Regions from separate parts of the Anaerobacillus sp. 1_MG-2023 genome, predicted to be linked through region 2. Evidence: a T-box and tRNA genes for the amino acid it is inferred to sense, from the RefSeq annotation. Region 2 holds a T-box; the other holds one or more tRNA genes.

The links. A T-box is a leader RNA that pairs with one kind of tRNA and senses whether it is charged. The one in region 2 lies ahead of thrS (threonine--tRNA ligase), so its partner is inferred to be a tRNA-Thr.
Region 1: it has a tRNA-Thr gene. The T-box ahead of thrS (threonine--tRNA ligase) is inferred to sense a tRNA for this amino acid. The anticodon was not compared.

What each region holds. Positions count from the first base shown of each region.
Region 1 covers NZ_JAUORD010000003.1:298,938-309,707, forward strand. Annotated here, with positions in the region: gene Q4550_RS07885 (cell wall hydrolase) at 27-641, shown strand; gene kapB (kinase-associated lipoprotein KapB) at 716-1,111, shown strand; gene trhO (oxygen-dependent tRNA uridine(34) hydroxylase TrhO) at 1,211-2,113, shown strand; gene Q4550_RS07900 (NRDE family protein) at 2,172-2,927, shown strand; gene Q4550_RS07905 (hypothetical protein) at 3,057-3,212, shown strand; tRNA gene Q4550_RS07910 (tRNA-Val) at 3,407-3,482, shown strand; tRNA gene Q4550_RS07915 (tRNA-Thr) at 3,512-3,587, shown strand; tRNA gene Q4550_RS07920 (tRNA-Leu) at 3,593-3,677, shown strand; tRNA gene Q4550_RS07925 (tRNA-Arg) at 3,686-3,762, shown strand; tRNA gene Q4550_RS07930 (tRNA-Ala) at 3,767-3,842, shown strand; tRNA gene Q4550_RS07935 (tRNA-Ser) at 3,862-3,954, shown strand; tRNA gene Q4550_RS07940 (tRNA-Gly) at 3,960-4,033, shown strand; tRNA gene Q4550_RS07945 (tRNA-Glu) at 4,041-4,115, shown strand; gene Q4550_RS07950 (transporter) at 4,242-4,568, shown strand; gene Q4550_RS07955 (YpjP family protein) at 4,847-5,488, shown strand; gene Q4550_RS07960 (hypothetical protein) at 5,542-5,769, shown strand; gene Q4550_RS07965 (YuzB family protein) at 5,962-6,198, opposite strand; gene trxB (thioredoxin-disulfide reductase) at 6,391-7,332, shown strand; gene Q4550_RS07975 (Hsp20/alpha crystallin family protein) at 7,367-7,810, opposite strand; gene Q4550_RS07980 (thymidylate synthase) at 7,961-8,755, shown strand; gene Q4550_RS07985 (dihydrofolate reductase) at 8,752-9,234, shown strand; gene Q4550_RS07990 (YitT family protein) at 9,275-10,108, opposite strand; gene Q4550_RS07995 (GntR family transcriptional regulator) at 10,264-10,770, shown strand, end outside.
Region 2 covers NZ_JAUORD010000004.1:188,242-199,011, reverse strand. Annotated here, with positions in the region: gene coaE (dephospho-CoA kinase) at 7-600, shown strand; gene Q4550_RS09515 (glyceraldehyde-3-phosphate dehydrogenase) at 771-1,799, shown strand; gene speD (adenosylmethionine decarboxylase) at 2,287-2,676, shown strand; gene Q4550_RS09505 (cytosolic protein) at 2,829-3,218, shown strand; gene nrdR (transcriptional regulator NrdR) at 3,292-3,750, shown strand; gene Q4550_RS09495 (replication initiation and membrane attachment family protein) at 3,824-5,170, shown strand; gene dnaI (primosomal protein DnaI) at 5,186-6,118, shown strand; gene Q4550_RS09485 (putative sporulation protein YtxC) at 6,221-7,057, shown strand; T-box leader at 7,114-7,329, shown strand; gene thrS (threonine--tRNA ligase) at 7,372-9,309, shown strand; ribosomal protein L20 leader region at 9,487-9,608, shown strand; gene infC (translation initiation factor IF-3) at 9,698-10,201, shown strand; gene rpmI (50S ribosomal protein L35) at 10,224-10,424, shown strand; gene rplT (50S ribosomal protein L20) at 10,470-10,770, shown strand, end outside.

The sequences.
Region 1 (10,770 bases), on a different contig from region 2:
AAAAAGCTACTGAAAGGATGAGATATATGAACAAAACGATCATTGCTATGATGATGATGAGCCTCTTTTTTGCTCTGTTTTCTGCACAAACTCATCAGGTAGCGGCCGTATCATTGATGAAAGTAAAGCCTAAGATTGAGAATGAGATCAATGAAGAAGTTGTGTTAAATGAAACTTTATCTGAACCTGAAACCAAACAGGAGGTGGCCTTACTGCTTAACCTTCCTGTAAAAAATATGAATGATGTTAAGAAAGTAACAAAGGATCAATTTACTGTATCGAACTATTCTGTAGAAGAAATTGAAATGTTGGCCAAGCTGGTTAATGGAGAAGCAAGAGGTGAATCGTTTGAAGGGAAAGTAGCAGTAGCTGCTGTAACAGTCAATCGAACACTTTCTGCAAGATTTCCAAATAGCATTAAAGAAGTGATTTTTGAAAGTGGTGCTTATACTGCAGTATCTGACGGTCAATATGATCAAAAGCCAGGAGCAGAATCATATAAGGCTGTCTATGCGGCCCTTAGTGGTAGAGACCCAAGCTCAGGAGCTTTGTTTTATTACAATCCTGATATTGCAACAGACGATTGGATTCGTACAAGACATATAATCAAAGAGATTGGAAAACATGTCTTCACAAGATAAAATCCTCCTGATAAAGGAGGATTTTATGATATCATCGACGTGTACACACAGTTAGATGAAGGAGTGAAGCGACTATGTCAGAGAAAAAAACGTTTCAGCCAGGAGAAATAGTAACGGCAGGTTATAAAACGGGGAGATATATTGGAGAAGTCGTTGATATGAAGTCCCCCAAAGCTGTGATTAAGGTTCTTGCAGTCATCAAGCATCCAACTCAGGGAGACCTTCACAATCCCAAACAGCTCGATGTTCCTCTTTTTCACCAGCGAAAAGCGTTAGCCCAATTCGAGAAAGCGCTCGTTCCAATGTCAGCCATTAACCATTACGAAGGAAATGTTCCTAATTATAACGATTCACTGAAGGAAGCACTTGAAACACAATCCGCAGAGCTCAAGCACGAAGGCGGAAGATGGGCCGAAGCATCTCTTATCGAAATCGAAAAGCTTAAAGACGACTACTTCCCATCAAGGTAATCTTCTTTACATCAGACTTCGAATCCGGTAAGATATAGTATTGATTTAGGCTCTTGGTTTAGAGCTTGATTGAAGAAGACGTAAAGGGTGGTTTTTGATTTGCAATCAGAAGCTTCAGCATATCAAGTGCTGTTATATTATCAATATGTAGAAATAGAAGATCCGGATTATTTTGCTCGAAAGCATCTTAAGTATTGTCAATCACTCAATTTAAAAGGTCGAGTCCTTGTAGGCAAAGAGGGTATTAATGGCACGGTTTCAGGAACCGTTGAGGATACTGAGCGCTACATGGACGTACTAAAAGCAGATGAACGCTTTCGTGATATGGTTTTCAAAATTGATGAAACAGAAGGTCATGCTTTTAAAAAGATGCACGTACGTCCGCGCGAAGAAATCGTTTCACTAAAGCTTGAGGAAGATGTAAACCCGAAAGAAATAACCGGGAATTATCTTGAGCCAAAGGAATTTATGGAAGCATTAGAAGATGATGATGTAATTGTTATCGATGCACGAAATGACTATGAGTACGATATTGGTCATTTTCGCAATGCAATTCGTCCTGATATAAAGGCTTTTCGAGATCTTCCGGACTGGATTGAACAAAATCTTTCGGACCAAAAAGATAAGAAAGTATTAACTTATTGTACAGGTGGAATTCGCTGTGAGAAATTTTCTGGTTACTTAATGAAAAAAGGTTTTTCCGACGTTTCACAGCTTCATGGAGGAATTGTAACGTATGGTAAAGACCCGGAGGTACAAGGGAAATATTTTGATGGCAAGTGCTTTGTATTTGATGATCGTCTTGCTGTTAATGTAAACCGTACCGATGAAGATACAGTTGTAGGGAAATGCTACCATTGTGAGGATCCAGCAGATACTTATATCAATTGTGCTAATGTACAGTGTGACAAGCTTCATATCGTCTGTGATTCTTGCAAAGAGGAGTATAACCATTATTGTTCTTCTGCATGTGAAGAAGAAGTTCGTATGATCCAATCGTAACGCAGCGGCTAACGCTGCGTTTTTTCTTACATTGAAACAAGAGAGGAGGCGCGTTAAGATGTGCTTAATTGCTGTAGCTCAAAATGTTCATCCTACATACCCATTTATACTCGTAGCCAACCGAGATGAATTCTACGAGCGTCCAACAAAACCTGCGAACTATTGGAGAGATGTACCAGAACTACTTGCGGGGCGTGATTTAAAGGCTATGGGAACATGGCTAGGGGTTACAACAAACGGAAGAATTGCAGCCCTTACGAACTATCGAGAAGCGAATGAGCAGCCTAAAAGTCTATCAAGGGGTGATCTAACGGCCGATTACTTACGTGATCATCAATCCCCATTATCATACTTAGAAATGGTTCGACAAAAGAAAGATCAGTACAATGGATTTAATTTAATCATAGGAGATTTTAAGAGCCTTTATTATTATTCAAATCGGCAGGATCAAATTTCAAAACTAGAGAACGGTGTTCACGCTGTTAGTAATCACTTACTGAATACGAGCTGGCCAAAGGTTGAGCAGCTTAAAGAAGAATTGAAACACTATTTAAGTGCAGAAAAGAACCTCGATCAGAATCGTCTTTTTGAAATGCTTTCTCACGCTGAGCCTGCACCTGATTATCTATTACCACAGACAGGCGTGCCGATCGAATGGGAAAGGATGCTTTCACCTGTTTTTATTAAGTCGGATCATTACGGAACGAGGGCGCAAACTGTTATTATGGTTTCACAAAATGGAGAAGTTACTTTTGTTGAGAGGTCAGGAGAAGATCACGAAAATTACTACCAATTTAATCTTGAAGAAGCATAATTGCGCTCCAAGTGAATAAATTATGTGTTACCTGTAACTTTTGCCAATAGATCGATGGTGAAAAAAGATTCGGGTTTAACAACAGAAAAATAGGGTAATGAGAGTTATTACTTATGAGGAGGGGTTTTTTTGAAAAGAAAGCGTCACTATGTTGAAGATCAGCTTTTGCGGGAATCAAGCGACATGAAAGAGTACCGAAAATATGATTCTGAAATGGTGACTAAAAAAAGACCAATACTCCGCCAAAATAAAAAGAAAAAACCACTTATTCAAACGCCAGTATAAGCAGGGGAGAGCGCTCCCTGCTTTTTCTATGTGAAAAATGGAGTGCTTAACTATGGGGATTATTTTTTTGTGAAAAAGGGTTGTGTTTTTTTCGAGTCGGTGATAAGATAAGTCTTGTCCTTGAAAAAACACATTAAAAAAAGTGTTGACGAGACAAAAGATGATATTGTATAATAATGAAGTCGCTGTTTAACGGAGGATTAGCTCAGCTGGGAGAGCATCTGCCTTACAAGCAGAGGGTCGGCGGTTCGAGCCCGTCATCCTCCACCATTTATTTTTGATGAGTTTCATTAAATTATGCCGGCCTAGCTCAATTGGTAGAGCAACTGACTTGTAATCAGTAGGTTGGGGGTTCAAGTCCTCTGGCCGGCACCACACATGCGGGTGTGGCGGAATTGGCAGACGCGCTAGACTTAGGATCTAGTGTCTTACGACGTGGGGGTTCAAGTCCCTTCACCCGCACCATAGAATATGCGCCCGTAGCTCAATTGGATAGAGCGTCTGACTACGGATCAGAAGGTTAGGGATTCGACTTCTCTCGGGCGCACCATCTTGGGGCCTTAGCTCAGCTGGGAGAGCGCCTGCCTTGCACGCAGGAGGTCAGCGGTTCGATCCCGCTAGGCTCCACCATATATATATTCATGTTTTTGGAGGAATACCCAAGTCTGGCTGAAGGGATCGGTCTTGAAAACCGACAGGGGCTTAGTCGCCCGCGGGGGTTCGAATCCCTCTTCCTCCTCCATCTTTGCGGGTGTAGTTTAGTGGTAAAACCTCAGCCTTCCAAGCTGATGTCGTGGGTTCGATCCCCATCACCCGCTCCATTTTGTTGGCCCGTTGGTCAAGCGGTTAAGACACCGCCCTTTCACGGCGGTATCACGGGTTCGATTCCCGTACGGGTCACCAACTAAATTTTCATAAATTTTATTGGCTCAAGCATACTCAAAGAGGTGCTTTTTTTGTTGTTTTCAATTCGGTACGTCTTATCAGAATACAGCATACAGTGACTGTATAAGAGAGGGGATGGACCGAATGTATTATGAAGAACATGAGCATATTGCTTATCATTATGACAACACAGATGCCTATCGTCAGCAACCGGTAGCTCCAACTTCGAGCCCACCAGCATCACCGCCTCCTAGACCGCAGTCAGCACAAGCTGGAACATTTGCTGTAGATCCAGGATCAATTAGAAGGTGTATGTATCGGTTTACTTATATTTGGATGAGGGGCGGCAATTCATTTTGGTTTTGGCCAGTATATGTAGGGCGTACTTCTGTTTCGGGGTTTCGCTGGACCGGTAGAAGGTGGGTATATACAGGCATAAGTCTCAGAAGAATTGATATGTTTACTTGTTAATAGATAGGGCGCTTACATGAAGCGCTCTTTTTTAAAGGCTCTTTTCGTAGACGTTGTTGCTATAGTAGGTGAATTTTCGCTTCAATCAAGGAAGTTTAGAGTTTAATTCAACAATTGTTTCGAAAGCAACAATTTTTATAAAAGGGCCTTTTAAATGAAAAGCTTCTTTAACTTAGCCAAATGAAAATTAATGAAAAATCGTCTAAACATCTGGCTTTTTTGAGAAGATCATGCGAGAATAATACTAACTATTGATCTTCGAAAGTCAGGTGCACATAATGAAATTCCCTCTTTGGATGAGAAAGTTATTTGTAGCATTTGTTGCTGTTGTTACGCTTGGAACTGTGATTCCTACTGGATATCTAGCAGATGACAAAACAGAGGCATCAGAGAATTATCAAGAAGAAAACCATCTTCTTATTGAGTCGAGGGACGAGCCTGATAAGGCGATAGAGCCTGTTGTTGATCAGTATGATTGGCCCATCATAGCTCAGGACGCTTCTTCTTCTGAACTACTGACGCATTTTGTAAGCTATGCAAGCAATCAATCTGAGCAACTCGGGCTAACAAAATTCGGTGAAACGATCTCAACTCGAGTCGGTAACGAGTATCGAGATGCAATTGTACCTAAAATGACAGAAGCGATCGCTACCTCAGTGGAAAATCTGGATGAGGATACGTTAAGGTCACTTCGTTTGACGGACAACCCTTCTGGTGGATACGGAGAACGCATTCTTCATGTGTATAATGAACAGAGCGGGGAAGACTTATTGCGTTTCCATGTGAGAAGAGATCACCCCCCACAAGATGGCTATTGGTTTAATTTTCATTACCATGCAGCGAATGATGATTTTGAAGAACATTATGAAGTAGGTAAGATTTATTGGGATAAAAACACTCCGCCTAAGTGGCTCTCGTAAGAGAGGTGCGCGGGGTGTTTTTGGTTGGAGATTAAGGGAGGATCACAACATAGATGGAACTTGTACAATGTATTAGAGATGTTTTCGAAGAAGAGCCTTTAACCGGCTCAGAGAATGTATTGAATCGTAAATTATTTAAGGAAGGTCATTTCTACCCAGTTTATAAAGATGAGCATCATAGCTGGATTACGCTTGATGATGAAGGAGAGCAGCATATTATTGCTACCGGCATCTCCCTCAATGAAGACTTCTGGTTTACTTTTCGGTTTCGCATTGCATAATAAAAAGCCGCATTAAGCGGCTTTTACTTTTTTTTAGGGCGCGCATTTTGCGGGCCTCTTTTCTTATTTATAAGAAGAGCGTCTTCGCCTTCTTTTTCACCTTGCACACCGGCTTTCGGATCATACGCGTTTCGATTTTTCATGTAAGCTCCTCCTCTAATTGGATTCACTTAATAGTATGTCCATATTCGTTTAAAACATCGGATTTTCTTCGATAAACTGGTAGACGTTATCAACTAGCTCATCGGGCGTTTCGGCAGTAACGCGCTCGCCGTTAACGAGACAGTAAATATCCTGGCTACAAAGTGTGCAGTGACCAAGACAAGAATATTCGAGCACATCAAGATCTGTATCTTTTTCTAGTTTTTCCATTGCTTTATGTGAACCGCTCGAAAGATTACTCATGCAGAATTCAACTATTGGATTCATCTTTTATTCACCTCGGGTTTTCCTTACTATTACAAGACTGTTTCTATTCTATCAAGAAGGTGTGAAAATGAACAACCATTTGCATAAGATCAAGAAACAAATTGATGGATAACCATATAATTTGTAAGAGAAGGGTTTATTTCTATATAATTAGGAAAAATAACATAATGAAGTCGATAGAGGAGGGTCATTATGCATAAAGCAGTTATTGTAGGAACAGGACCAGCGGGTTTAACAGCAGCCATTTATCTTGCGAGGGCTAATATGGAGCCGCTCGTCATTGAGGGACCGGAACCTGGTGGTCAGCTTACGTTAACAACAGATGTTGAGAACTTTCCCGGTTTTCCAGATGGCGTTCTCGGTCCAGAATTGATGGAAAATATGAAGAAGCAGGCGCTTAGGTTTGGCGCTACAATTGAGCGTGGATGGGTGAAGGATATTGATTTTAGTGAGCGTCCATTTAAATTAAAAACAGATACACTCGGGGATATTATGGCGGAGTCTGTTTTGATTTCGACTGGTGCTTCAGCAAAGCTTCTAGGTATACCAGGAGAATCAGAGAACATGGGTCGAGGCGTGAGTACATGTGCAACGTGTGACGGCTTTTTCTTCCGTGGTAAAAAAATCGTTGTGATTGGTGGAGGAGACTCGGCTATGGAAGAAGCGACTTTCTTAACGAAATTCGCTTCAGAAGTTACTGTTCTTCATAGGAGGAAAGAACTTCGCGCATCAAAAATAATGCAAGAGCGTGCTCGTTCCAATGAAAAAATAAGCTGGAAGCTGAATGCTTCCCCGCTAGAGGTTGTGGCAGAAAACAATAAAGTAAGCGGGATTAAAGTAAAGAATAGTGATACGGGAGAAGAGGAGTTCGTTAAGACAGACGGCATATTTGTTGCAATTGGCCATCGTCCAAACACTGATTTTCTCGAGGGTAAAATTAATATGGATGATAAAGGTTACGTTCAAGTAGAACCAGGAACGACAAAAACGAACGTCCCTGGCGTGTTTGCTTGTGGAGATGTACAGGATTTTACTTACCGTCAAGCGATCACAGCAGCAGGTACAGGGTGTATGGCGGCTATGGATTGTGAGCGTTTCCTCGAAGGAAACGCCTTTATAGACTGGAGTATGTAAGAAGAAAAAGCGCAGGCCTTGGCCTTGCGCTTTTTTAGTCGATGTTAATATAATTCGAATCGGTACGTATGCGATCGGATTTAGGTATCTTAATTTCAAGAACACCGTTTTCGTATTTCCCTTTCACATTTTTCATGGAAAAGTGAAAGGGAAGCTTAATGGTGCGACTAGTACTTGAATAGGATCGTTCTTGTTTGTAATATTTTTGTTTATCGTTTCGTGACTCATGAAATTCTTTCGATTCAATGGAGATTCGGAGACCATCTCCAAGTGGTTCCACTTTAATTTGCTCCTTCGTGATACCGGGTAACTCTGCTTCAACAATAAATGCATCCTCTGTTTCATAAAGATCAACCCGAAACGACTGAGCTGGTAGCAGATTCGCAAAGGGCTCTTTAAAGAAATCATCAAAGGTGTTCATCCAATTTTGAATAGCAGGGTCTTGAAACAGTTTAGGTAATTTATCGCCTTTCGCCATGGTTATTTCATCCTTTCCAACATTTCTGATATACAGTATGTTTGCCCAAGGAAAATGTGCTTTTTGGCTGTATTTTACATACAATTCGCAAGTTACTTCTCATCTTTCTTCATGTTACAATGATCATTAGAGAATTGAAGGAGGAGTACAATGAAGACTTACTTGCAGCTATGCGAAGAAATTTTACATAACGGAACAAAGAAATCTGATCGAACAGGAACGGGGACGGTCAGTGTTTTTGGACATCAAATGAGGTTTGATTTACAAGAGGGTTTTCCAGCTTTAACTACCAAAAAACTTCACTTAAGATCAATTATTCATGAGCTTCTTTGGTTTTTAAATGGAGATACCAATGTAAAGTATCTTCAGGATAATGGTGTGCGCATCTGGAATGAATGGGCTGATGAAGATGGTGAGCTTGGTCCAGTTTATGGTCATCAATGGCGCTCGTGGACGGGCGCGGACGGATCAACCGTTGATCAAATTGCAAAAGTAGTTGAGCAAATTAAAACAAATCCGAATTCAAGAAGAATGATTGTAACAGCATGGAACCCATCAGAAGTTGATGACATGGCTTTACCTCCATGTCACTGTCTTTTCCAGTTTTACGTTGCTGATGGGAAGCTTTCTTGTCAGCTTTATCAACGTTCTGCTGACGTGTTCCTTGGGGTGCCTTTCAATATCGCTTCCTACGCGCTTCTCACAATGATGATGGCGCAGGTGTGTGATTTAGAGCCAGGTGAATTTATTCATACGCTAGGTGATGCACATATTTATAACAATCATATTGAGCAGGTCAACCTTCAGCTCACTCGTGAACCTAGAGACCTTCCAAAAATGAAAATTAATCCAGACGTGAAATCAATTTTTGATTTCTCATTTGATGATTTTGAGTTAACGGATTACAATCCTCATCCACATATTAAAGGAGAGGTGTCGGTATGATATCATTTCTTCTAGCAATGGATGAAAAGCAGTTAATTGGGAAAGACAATGATCTGCCTTGGCATTTGCCAGCTGATCTCGCTTATTTTAAACGCATGACGACTGGAAAATCGATCGTTATGGGAAGAAAAACATTCGAATCAATTGGAAAAGCGTTACCCGGCCGTGAAAATTATCTAATTACTAGAAAAAACCTGGAATATGAAAAGGTTACTGTACTGCATTCTGTTGAGGAGTTTCTGGAACTTTCAAAGCGTGAGGAAAAAGATTGGTTCGTTATAGGTGGCGCTGAAATCTATCGTCAGCTGCTTCCGCATGCTGATCGCCTGTACATTACTGAGATTCATGAATCGTTTGATGGAGATACTTATTTTCCCGATTTCTCTCAAGATGATTGGAAAGAAACTTCGCGCGAAAAACATTCAAGTGATGAGAGAAACAAACACGCTTTCGATTTTGTCGTTTACGATCGCAACTAAAAAAATCCCCTGGTGTTCTTCACCGGGGGATTTTTTGCTTTTATGTTTTAGGAAAAGTAAATCCTTCTCCAAAAACATCTCTCACGTCATGCACAACGACAAAAGCTTTGTCATCGACTTTTTGAATCATTTTCTTTAGAAGGAAAAGCTCCTGTTTATTAATGACAACGTATAAGATGTCTTTTGATTCATTGGAATAATGCCCGCGAGCATTAATAACCGTTACGCCTCGGTCCATTTCTTCACTTACTTTTTCTGCAATGGCAACAGTACTTTGAGAAATAATCGTTACGGCTTTACGCGTATCAAATCCGTCAATTAAATAGTCCAATATTTTTGTGCTAATATAGATGGAAATTCCGGTATACATCGTATTTTCGATTCCGATGACGACGGAAGACCCGAGTACAACGAGAATATCAAAAACAAACATCGATGTGCTTACGCTCCACCCAAAGCTTTGGTTAAGCATACGGGCAACAATTGTAGATCCACCAGTAGTACCACCTGAGCGGAGAACGAGACCGAGACCAATCCCGATGAAAACACCTGCAAAGACGGTTCCGAGCATAATATCAAGCGGCTGACCCATTCCTTCAGTTAATTGTATAAATAAAGAGCTAAAGAAGATCGCAAGCATCGTATACCAGGTTACTCGTTTATTCAGTACCTTATATCCAATGGCTAAAAGCACAGCGTTCATAACAAAGTTTGTAATCCCTGGTGACCAATCAAGAATATAATAAAGCGTCATTGATATGCCAGTTACGCCGCCTTCACCTAGTTCGTTTGGAATCGCAAACCAGTTCACACCAAGCGCAAAGAATAACGATCCGACAATAATTAACGTTATTTCTTTACCAGTATTGTTCATGTCATCACTCCGTTCTGTTCCTCAATACGTAGGATAATATATCATAGTGGTTGAAACTGGACAAGATTGTTCAACAATATTGTTCGAATGAAATGTGACTTCCTTTTTTTTATGTTAAAATAATGGAAAAATAGAGTATGGGCGGGTCTTAAGACATGCGTAAAGAAACAGTTGAACAAAAAGTGTATCAACTAATAAAAAATGCGATATTAACGAGACAAATCGCTCCTGGAAATCAGCTGTTTGAAAATGCTATTGCTGCTAAAGTGAATGCTAGTAGGACGCCGATTCGAAGTGCTATTACGAAACTGGAAGCAGAGGGTCTTGTGACTGTCGTTCCGAATAAAGGAGCTTTTATCGTTCAACCGACGATTGATGAAATGATTCAGGCTTTTGAATTGAGAAAAGTATTAGAGGATATGGCGATTCGTGAAGGTTACGCAAAAATGGAAGCTTCTGATATCGAGCGGTTAAAGCAACAGACTGAGGAGATGGGGAAGGCGTTTATAGAAGGGAACATTCTTTTATATCATGAACAAAATAAGGCGTTTCACCTTGTGATGGCTAAAGCGAGTGGAAATCGCTATTTGATTGATTTTATGGAGCAAATTTTAAATCAAATTACCATTTATATGGTGCTGTATGATGTTTTTAGAAGTAAT
Region 2 (10,770 bases):
GATACGATGGATATAGGACTTACGGGTGGAATTGCTAGTGGAAAAAGTACTGTGGCAGAAATGATTCGTCAATATAACATACCAATAATTGATGCAGATGTGATGGCAAGAAAAGTAGTTGAACCTGGTGAGCCAGCTCTAGAAGAGATTTTTCGTTTGTTTGGAGAGGAAATGAAGGATGGTAATGGTGGGCTTGATCGGAAGAAGCTTGGCTCGGTTATCTTTAAGGACGATGACAAGCGTAAGCAATTAAATCGTGTTCTTCATCCTGCTATTCGAAAAGGAATGCTTGACGAAGCTGCAGCTTATAAAGAACAAGGAAACGCTCACGTGGTATTCGATATTCCGCTGTTATTTGAAAGTAAACTGACTCATATGGTAGATCAAACACTCCTTGTCTATGTTAATGCTGACGTTCAATTGAAACGATTAGTGGAGCGGGACGGTAGTACAGAAGAAGAGGCAACTGATCGCATACACTCTCAATTGCCTATCGAACAGAAGAAAAAGCTTGCTGACGAAGTGATTGATAATATGGGAACACGTGAAGAAACAGATAAGCAGCTTAGGAACATTCTAACTAAATGGAAAATCATTTAAAAAACACGCCTTTTCTGGCGTGTTTTTTGCATTTATTTAGACAATTGCTCAGATATATGACAATTTACAAAAATAGTGTAAATTAATCTTTTCAATTGCATATTATATGTTATACTAATTTTGTGATAGGGGAAATAAGTATAACACATATATGGCGGGAGGAACGCTAGATGAAATCAAGAGTAGCGATTAATGGCTTTGGAAGAATTGGGCGTATGGTATTTAGAAAGGCAATTATGGAAGATAGTTTAGAAGTTGTGGCAATTAACGCTAGCTATCCGCCGGAAACGCTCAGCCATTTAATTAAATATGATAGCATTCACGGTACATTTGATGGAGAAGTAGTCCCTGTTGAAAACGGGATAAAAATTAATGGTAAAAAAGTTGTTGTTATAAACAATCGTGATCCGAAAAGTCTTCCTTGGAAGGATATGGGGATCGATATTGTGATTGAAGCCACTGGTAAATTCCGTACAAGAGAAGAAGCAGCTTATCATATTGATGCGGGTGCTACGAAGGTAATCATAACAGCTCCTGGTAAAAATGAAGATCTTACAATTGTTATGGGGATAAATGAAAGCGAATACAAAAATGAGAAACATCACGTTCTTTCAAACGCTTCTTGTACAACCAACTGTCTTGCTCCTGTAGTACAGGTGCTTGATAAATCCTTTGGTGTTGTCTCGGGAATGATGACAACTGTGCATGCGTATACGAATGACCAAAAAAATATCGACAACCCACATAAAGATTTGAGAAGAGCTCGCGCTTGTGGTCAGTCAATCATACCGACTTCGACAGGAGCGGCAAAAGCAATTTCTAAAGTTCTACCACACCTGGAGGGGAAACTTAACGGTATGTCACTTCGTGTACCGACACCAAATGTCTCACTTGTAGATCTTGTAGTAGATCTAGAGAAGGATGTGACAATTGATCAGGTTAATGATGCTTTAAAGGCTGCTTCCGAGGGACCGCTTCGAGGAATTCTTGGCTACTCTGATGAACCTCTCGTTTCCATTGATTACAACGGAAATGATCATTCATCGATTGTCGATGGACTTTCTACAATGGTCGTTGAGAATAAGAAAGTAAAGGTTCTTGCCTGGTACGATAACGAATGGGGTTACTCATGCCGAGTTGTTGACATGGCGAAATATGTGGGAGAAAGAATACCCGAGAGATTGAAAGCAATCGTATAGAAAGAAGGAGAAGAAGCGGTATCTCACCGCTTCTTTTTTAAATGCTTGTGTTATTGATATCTCGATTTTGTTCGAATCAATGGGGGAACACAGCGCGTAAATACTACAAAAATCAACAAGGCTTGTTAATCTAGTCGGTGTGTAAAAAAGCGAAATGCACATCTTAGTTAACGGAGCAGTTAACGATAAACCAAATATATTTGAATGATTGATTCATACTACAGCTAATAGGATAAAATTAGTCATATGAGAGTTTGAGGAGCTTTAATGCTCTATAAAGACGAATTAACAAAAAGGTTCTCTAATTTATTCTTGCAAATCTATTTTAAAAGCCTTATACTATTTTTCGTGAACTTCTTTTATAGCAATTTGGCATTGAAAACTACTTAAAGGGTTAGGACCTCATCGGACTAACTTTCCCCCGTGGTGGATTTTCGATACCGCATGCTAATCAATGCATGAGTAAATTTAAAGGGGGAATTTTGCTATGGATACAATGGGTCGTCACGTCATTGCTGAACTATGGGGCTGTGACATTGAAAAATTAAACAACATGAAATTTATTGAAGAAACGTTTGTTGAAGCTGCTCTGAAGTCTGGTGCTGAGGTTCGTGAAGTTGCATTTCATAAATTCGCTCCACAAGGTGTTAGTGGTGTTGTTATTATTTCTGAATCACACTTAACGATTCACAGTTTTCCTGAACATGGTTATGCAAGTATTGATGTATATACTTGTGGTGATCTTGATCCCAACGTTGCGGCTAACTATATTGCTGATGCTCTAGGTGCAGATTCACGAGAAAACATTGAACTTCCTCGAGGCATGGGTCCTGTGAAACCTAAAGTTAGAGAAGAACAGTCAGCGTTTACTTCATAATAATACAATGATTGAAAAGGGTGCTCAGTGCACTCTTTTTTTATATTCACTAATACGACATCTCGCTTTTCCTCACGGTCCTATTACTTTCAATGTGATTGATTTATCAGTCATTTATTGCTATTCTTAAAAAAAATAGAGGAGGACCTGGGGTGGGAATAAAAGAATTTTTTAGCAACCGTTCTGAAACTGGGGAGAGACATCCGAATGATGCACTTAAAACCCATTATTTTAAAGCGACAAAGGAACAGGCTTTTACAGAAGCAAAAGCCGTCCTTCAACAGCACTATAAAGGTGAAATCGTTACGAATTCTCCGGAGCGTGGAGAATTTGTTTTTCAAGTGAAAGGTCCTAAAAAGGCTCTTATTGTTGTAACAGTTGTCACGGTTCGTGCTTATAGAACTGCAGTCGATTTCTCTGTTTCAACAGAGACGCCTCTTCCGGTTGATTTTGGTTACAGTAAGAAAGTGATTGAAACCATTTATAATGATTTGAGAAAGAAACTTACGTTAATCGGAACAGGGATTTCTGAACAGTTTTAAGGGTAGGTGTGTCTTGACACATTTTATGCTAAAATAGTAGTAGAAATCTTGTTCGTTTAGTGGAGATGATCTTATGCGTTGTCCCAACTGCAATCACAATGGTACAAGGGTGCTTGATTCTCGGCCGGTTCACGAGGGCCGTTCGATTCGTAGGCGCCGTGAGTGTGAATCGTGTACGTATCGATTTACGACATTTGAAACAGTTGAAGAAATACCGCTTATAGTAGTGAAAAAAGAAGGAACTAGGGAAGAGTTTAGCAGGGATAAAATTCTTAGAGGTTTAATTAAAGCCTGTGAAAAAAGGCCTGTTCCACTTGAAACTCTAGAAACAATTGTTAATGAAATCGAACGTGATCTTCGTAATCAGGGAGCTTCCGAGATCAGTAGTGATGCTGTGGGAGAGCTTGTTATGGATCAGCTGGCAAAAGTTGATGAAGTTGCTTATGTTCGATTTGCTTCTGTCTATCGTCAGTTTAAAGATATTAATGTCTTTATCCGCGAATTAAAAGAATTAATTAACAGAGCAGAATAACAAAGGGGGAGCTTCGCGTAAGCTCTTTTTTTGTACGGTTTCAAAAATTATGAGGAATACAAAGGTGAAGCATATGCATTGGAAAGAACTTCTTCCTGTTGATACGCTTCAGATTGAAGCATCCGGAATTTTGCACGAGTATGATCGAAGAGTACTAACATTGTTATATCAACCTTTAATCGGGGCTCCGGCCTACAGTCTTTATATGACTCTCTGGAGTGCTCATGAGCAGCAGAATCATTTTGTTACAACAATGACTCATCATAATTTGCTACTTATGATGAGATGGGATTTGAAGAGAGTACTTGAAGAGAGACGTAAATTAGAAGGAATTGGCCTGTTGAAAACATATGTAAAAGACAGTGGAGATCCTAGACATTTTACTTATGAATTGCAAGCTCCTCTCACACCGGAACGCTTCTTCAATGATGGCGTACTGAATATTTATTTATTCAATCGATTAGGACGTAATCGATACAATGATCTAAAAAAGCATTTCACAGTGGAAAAGGCAGATCTAGCTGAGTATAGTGACGTGACTGCATCATTTAATGAAGTATACGATTCTCTTCACCCGTCTGAAATGACTGGTATGAGCGAAGTAGAAGAGGAAGTAACGATAGAGAAACGTGATGAAAATAAAGGCCTTGTTTTTACTTCTTCACAATTCGACTTCGATATGATGAAGCAGCACATTTCTGATATGATTGTCACTGAGAAAATGTTTACAGAGTCTGTTAAGAAAACGATTGAGCGACTTGCTTTTGTGTATAAAATTGAACCATATGAAATGGGCCGGATTGTAGAACAAGCCGCAATTCACCATGACGAACTTTCTGATGATCTATTGCGAAAGGAAGTAAGCAGTTGGTTCGCGCTTGAAAATCGTGGCAAAGTGCCTGCTCTCCAATATAGAAGTCAGCCTGTTTCTTTACAAGAGTTTCATAAGAAAGAACCCGAGACAGAAGAAGAGAAAGCGGCGCAGAGATATGAACAGATGACGCCATATGATATTCTTCAGCGGGCAGCTGAAGGGGGAAAACCTTCTGAAGCAGATATGAAGCTTGTGGAGCGAATAATGGATGAACAAAAGCTGACTCCTGGTGTTATGAATGTTTTACTTGATTTCATTCTAGAAACTCAGGATAAGAAGCTATCGAAGAATTATGTAGAAAAGTTTGCGAGTCACTGGGCAAGGGCGAGGGTAAAGACAGTAAGAGAAGCGATGAACCTTGCCATTAAAGAGCTTCAACAACCGGCCAAGAAAAAGACAGGCTCTTCCAATCGTGGGAAACCTGCCGCTAGAAAGGACAAAGTCCCGGAATGGATTTCAGATCAAAAAGAACCGGATATGTCTCATGAGGAGCGATCTGAGAAACAGGATCAGCTTAAAAAGATGCTAAGTAAATATAAGAAATAAGCGGGGTGAACAAGAATGGAATCAATCCAGGAATCATTTAACAAGATGCCAGGCAATAAGAAATTCCAGCAACAGTACCAAGAGATGAAGAAGGCTATTATGGCCGATGAAGATATTCGTGCATTTATTGAAGAGCATGACGAGGTCGATGACAAAATAATTGATAGAAGTCTTGCAAGACTATATGAATATACAACACAAGCAAAGCGATGTGAAGGATGCCCTGGTCTCTCGAACTGCATTAATATGATGGAGGGGTACGAGCCTGAGCTATTTATTAATCGTTCGGTGATTGATATTCGCTACAATCGTTGTCCAACAAGAATTGAAGATGATAAGAATAAAAAGCGTAATCAGATGATTCAAAGCTACTATATTCCGAAAGAAATTCTTCAGGCTACCTTCGCGGATTTGGATGATGAAGATCCTGTTAGAATTGAAGCGATTGGGACAGCGATTCAATATGTAGAAGATTTCGTTCCTGGTGAAACCACTAAAGGGCTTTATATTCATGGAGGTTTTGGGGTAGGGAAAACGTTTATTCTCGGGGCTATTGCAAACCAGCTGGCGAAAGAAAAAGGGGTTCGTTCTCAGTTTATTTATACTCCGGATTTCTTCCGTCAAATGAAAAGCGCCATTCAAGATCAATCTATTGATGAAAAGCTTGATTATTTAAAAGAAACACCGCTCTTGATACTTGATGATATTGGAGCGGAAAATATCTCAAGTTGGGTACGAGATGACATTCTTGGAGCTTTATTACAATATCGTATGACTGAGGGCTTACCAACTCTGTATTCATCTAACCTGGACTATGCTTTGCTTGAAGATCATCTAGCTTATTCCCATAAAAGTGGAATTGAAGAAACAAAAGCTAAGCGGATTATGGAGCGAATTAAGCACTTTACCACGCCTGTATTTTTAGAGGGTAAAAATAGACGAGTTTAAAGTCTTCCATTACGGAAGGCTTTTTTTTGTGGTTCTATACATCATTTCGCATACTCTGCCATATAGATTCTAATGAGAAGGTAGTGGACAGGAGGGAATGCGTTGGTTACGATAACATTTACTGATATAGATGACTTCCTATTTGTATTCGATCAATTGAACAAGTTCATTAAAATCGGTGACTCAGTCATTGTAAATGAAGAAGAGTTAAGTCTTTCTGTTGCGATAGGCCCATATGATACAAAACTGTGTTATCAGATTTCTCAATGCATTGCTAACTGTGTGAGTACCTTTTATGAGAAGCGTTGGATGGAACAGCTATTAACTTCAACGTATTATTATCAAGATAAAGATGAAATTGGTGAAATTACATCCATTGCTCGAAGTATTGGAGATGGGGATAAAGAAGACTATCCAGGTGCTCATCGCTATGCTAATCGAAGGGACGTACTCCTTCAGTCAACATTATCGTGTATTGAACAGGGTGGAACCATTTTGTTTGATTCTTTTTTAAGGTTTCGAACGGGTCCTTATCGTGCTTTGCTAAATGAATTGATTGGAGAGGCGATTGACGAATATAAACTTGAACAAGAATATCAAAACTTCGTTGAAGGTTTAAGAATTCTTTTGCGATCCAGGCAATCTCTTCAGAAAAAAGTAGTTCTTGTTTATGATAAAACGTATCAATTGTTTGATATGAATGGGTCACTATTAACTGGTATAGAAGGGAAGTTGGAAGATCTTCCTGTTGGGCTAACCATAGATGAGATAGATTCTGAAATTCTATTTCCCCTTCTGCTGCTTGCTCCAGAAGAAGTTTGTATTTACACGGATGATTCCGATGAGGGGCTCGTTCAAACAATCCGAAATGTTTTTGAAGAAAGGTTAAGTTTTTTTCCGTATCGTATGTCTAAACTATTTTTTTCAGGCAATCCTTAAAATAGGCTTGATTTTCATATGTACACTACTTATAATACCTACATACACGCATATACGTAATTGTTACGATAAGGACATGAGATGTGTTGTTAGCTTTCAGAGAGGGAAGGATTGGTGCGAACTTCCTAGCGAGACGAGCATACTTACCACCTTTGAACTCTGCCCTGGAAATGGGGTGGCGTTTCTGCTACGTTACAGCAGTCTGAGCCGTATAGGTTATTATCTTATGCGGGAAGCAGGGTGGAACCACGAGATCAACACTCGTCCCTTTTGGGATGGGTGTTTTTTATATGCAAAAAAAGGAGTGAAGAAGCATGGCTGAAATGGTAAAAATAACGTTTCCTGACGGTTCTGTAAAGGAATTTAATAAAGGGACAACAACGGAAGAGATTGCAAGCTCAATCAGCCCGGGCCTAAAGAAAAAGGCTCTTGCAGGAAAAGTGAATGGTGTTCTTTTTGATTTGAGACGCGAAATTGAAGAGGATGCTTCTATTGAAATTGTAACCCCTGAAAGTGAAGACGGTCTTGAAGTGCTTCGTCATAGTACAGCGCACCTGATGGCACAGGCAATTAAGCGCCTTTATAGTGATGTGAAACTAGGAGTAGGCCCGGTTATTGATAGTGGTTTTTACTATGATATTGACTGCCCTGTATCCATTACGCCTGAGGACCTGCCTAAGATTGAGAAAGAAATGAAGAAAATCATTAATGAAAATCTTGAAGTGAAGCACATCGTTGTAAGCCGCAGTGAAGCAGAGAAAATGTTTAAAGAGATTGGCGATGAGCTCAAATTAGAGCTATTAGAAGCTATTCCAGCTGACGAACAAGTGACAATTTATGAACAGGGTGAATTCTTTGACCTTTGCCGTGGACCACACGTTCCTTCTACTAGTAAGATTAAAGCCTTTAAATTACTTTCGATTGCAGGCGCTTATTGGCGTGGAGATAGCGAAAACCAGATGCTTCAACGCATTTATGGAACTGCTTTTCCAAAGCAATCTCAAGTTGAAGAATACCTTCATCTTTTAGAAGAAGCCAAAGAACGTGATCACCGCAAACTCGGTAAAGAACTTAAACTATTTACTATTTCCCAAGAAGTTGGACAGGGACTTCCGATTTGGTTGCCAAGAGGGGCGACTATTCGTCGGACGATTGAACGATATATTGTAGACCTTGAGGAACGTCTTGGTTATAACCATGTATATACACCTCATCTTGCAAATGTTGATCTATATAAAACGAGTGGTCACTGGGATCACTATCAGGATGATATGTACCCTCCGATGAAAATGGATGAAACAGAAGAACTGGTTCTTCGTCCAATGAATTGTCCGCATCATATGATGATTTATAAAAACGATCTAAAAAGCTATCGTAGTCTTCCATACCGCGTTGCAGAGCTTGGAACAATGCATCGATATGAAATGTCTGGTGCGCTAGCAGGTCTTCAGCGCGTACGTTCGATGACGTTAAACGACGCTCACATCTTCTGTCGTCCTGATCAAATCAAGCAAGAATTTATCGAAGTTGTCGAGCTTATCCAGGAAGTTTATAAAGACTTTAACATCAGTGACTACTCATTCCGTCTTTCTTATCGCGACCCAGCAGATAAGAAAAAGTATATCGACAATGATGAAATGTGGGAAAAAGCACAAAGAATGCTTAAAGAAGCAATGGATGACCTAAACGTCGAATATGTGGAAGCTGAAGGCGAAGCGGCATTTTATGGTCCGAAATTGGATGTTCAGGTGAAAACAGCTCTAGGTAAAGAGGAGACTCTTTCGACTGTTCAACTTGACTTCCTACTTCCAGAGCGATTTGATCTATCTTATATTGGTGAAGATGGCAACCACCATCGTCCAGTTGTTATTCATCGCGGCGTTGTTTCTACAATGGAACGCTTCGTAGCATTCTTAATTGAAGAATACAAAGGAGCATTTCCAACTTGGCTTTCACCTATCCAGGCGGAGATTATTCCGGTATCAGAAGTTCACTTAGAATATGCGAAGAGCGTTCAGAAAAAACTTCAGCGTGCAGGAATTCGTGTCGAGGTTGACGAACGCAATGAAAAGATTGGTTACAAAATCCGGGAAGCTCAAATGCAGAAAATTCCTTACATGCTCGTAGTAGGTGATAAAGAGGTGGAAGGTGAAGCGGTTAACGTACGCCGCTACAGCCAGCAGGATTCTGAGACTGTTTCATTGAATGATTTCACAGCTAGAATCGAAGAAGAAATTAAACTGAAGAAGTAATGTAAGACCGGCATAATTGCCGGTCTTTTATTAATATAGAAAAGAAATTTACAAAAAACACTTGTCACAAAGGGAAAGATTCGTTATGATAATCAAGTGCACTTCGAACGAATCTTATCACCTTGACATACATTTGGTCAGCATGGTATACTGTCTTAGGTAATTAAATATCGGAAACAAAGCAAGCAGAAGCGCCCGCTTCTCACCTGATTGACGCCGTAACTGGTAGTTTGCAGGTACACTGTTCTTATAATTGTGTAATGTGTGGGTGCCGTATGCGCCGACGCTTTTTTTATGCTTTGAACCGGATATAAACCATTTAATGACATCATGTTAGATGATCATCATCGAACAATAACCATGGAGGTGGCTGATTATTAGTAGAGATATGAACGTCAATGAGGGCATTCGTGCTCGGGAAGTACGTCTAGTTGGTGCAGACGGAAACCAAATTGGTGTGAAATCCAAATCTGAGGCATTAGATATGGCTCGTAATGCAAATCTTGATCTTGTAATGGTTGCTCCAAACGCGAAACCTCCTGTTTGTCGCATTATGGACTACGGAAAGTTCCGCTATGAGCAGCAGAAGAAAGAGAAAGAAGCGCGTAAGAAACAAAAGATCATTACCGTTAAAGAAGTTCGCTTGAGCCCGAACATTGAAGAACACGACTTCAATACGAAGCTTCGTAATGCACGTAAGTTTCTTGAAAAAGGCGACAAAGTGAAAGCATCGATCCGTTTCCGCGGACGTATGATTACACACTCTGATATCGGTAAAAAGGTGCTTGAGCACCTAGCAGAAGATTGCAAAGATATTGCAACTGTTGAGTCCAAACCAAAAATGGAAGGACGCAGCATGTTCCTAATCTTGGCACCTATCGCAGAAAAGTAATTCTTGAAGGAGGAACTCACTCATGCCAAAAATGAAATCTCACCGTGGAGCTTCAAAACGGTTTAAGAAAACTGGATCAGGTAAACTTAAGCGCAGCCGTGCTTACACTAGCCATATGTTCGGTAACAAGTCTCAAAAGCAGAAGCGTAAGCTTCGTAAAGCTTCTCTTGTTTCCGCAGGTGACTTCAAGCGCATTAAGACTTTAATCTACAATAAGAAGTAATCGGTTATTATATTATTTAGACACAGAAATTAGGAGGGGTTTAGTATGCCAAGAGTAAAAGGTGGCTACGTAACACGTCGTAGACGTAAAAGAACGTTAAAACTCGCAAAAGGATATTACGGATCTAAGTCTTTGCTTTTCAAAGTTGCTAATCAGCAAGTTATGAAATCAAACATGTACGCTTACCGTGACCGTCGTCAGAAAAAACGCGACTTCCGTAAGCTTTGGATCACTCGTATCAACGCGGCAGCTCGTTTGAACGGTCTTTCTTACAGCCGTTTGATGTTTGGTCTTAAAACAGCTGGTATCGACATCAACCGTAAAATGCTTGCAGAACTAGCGGTAA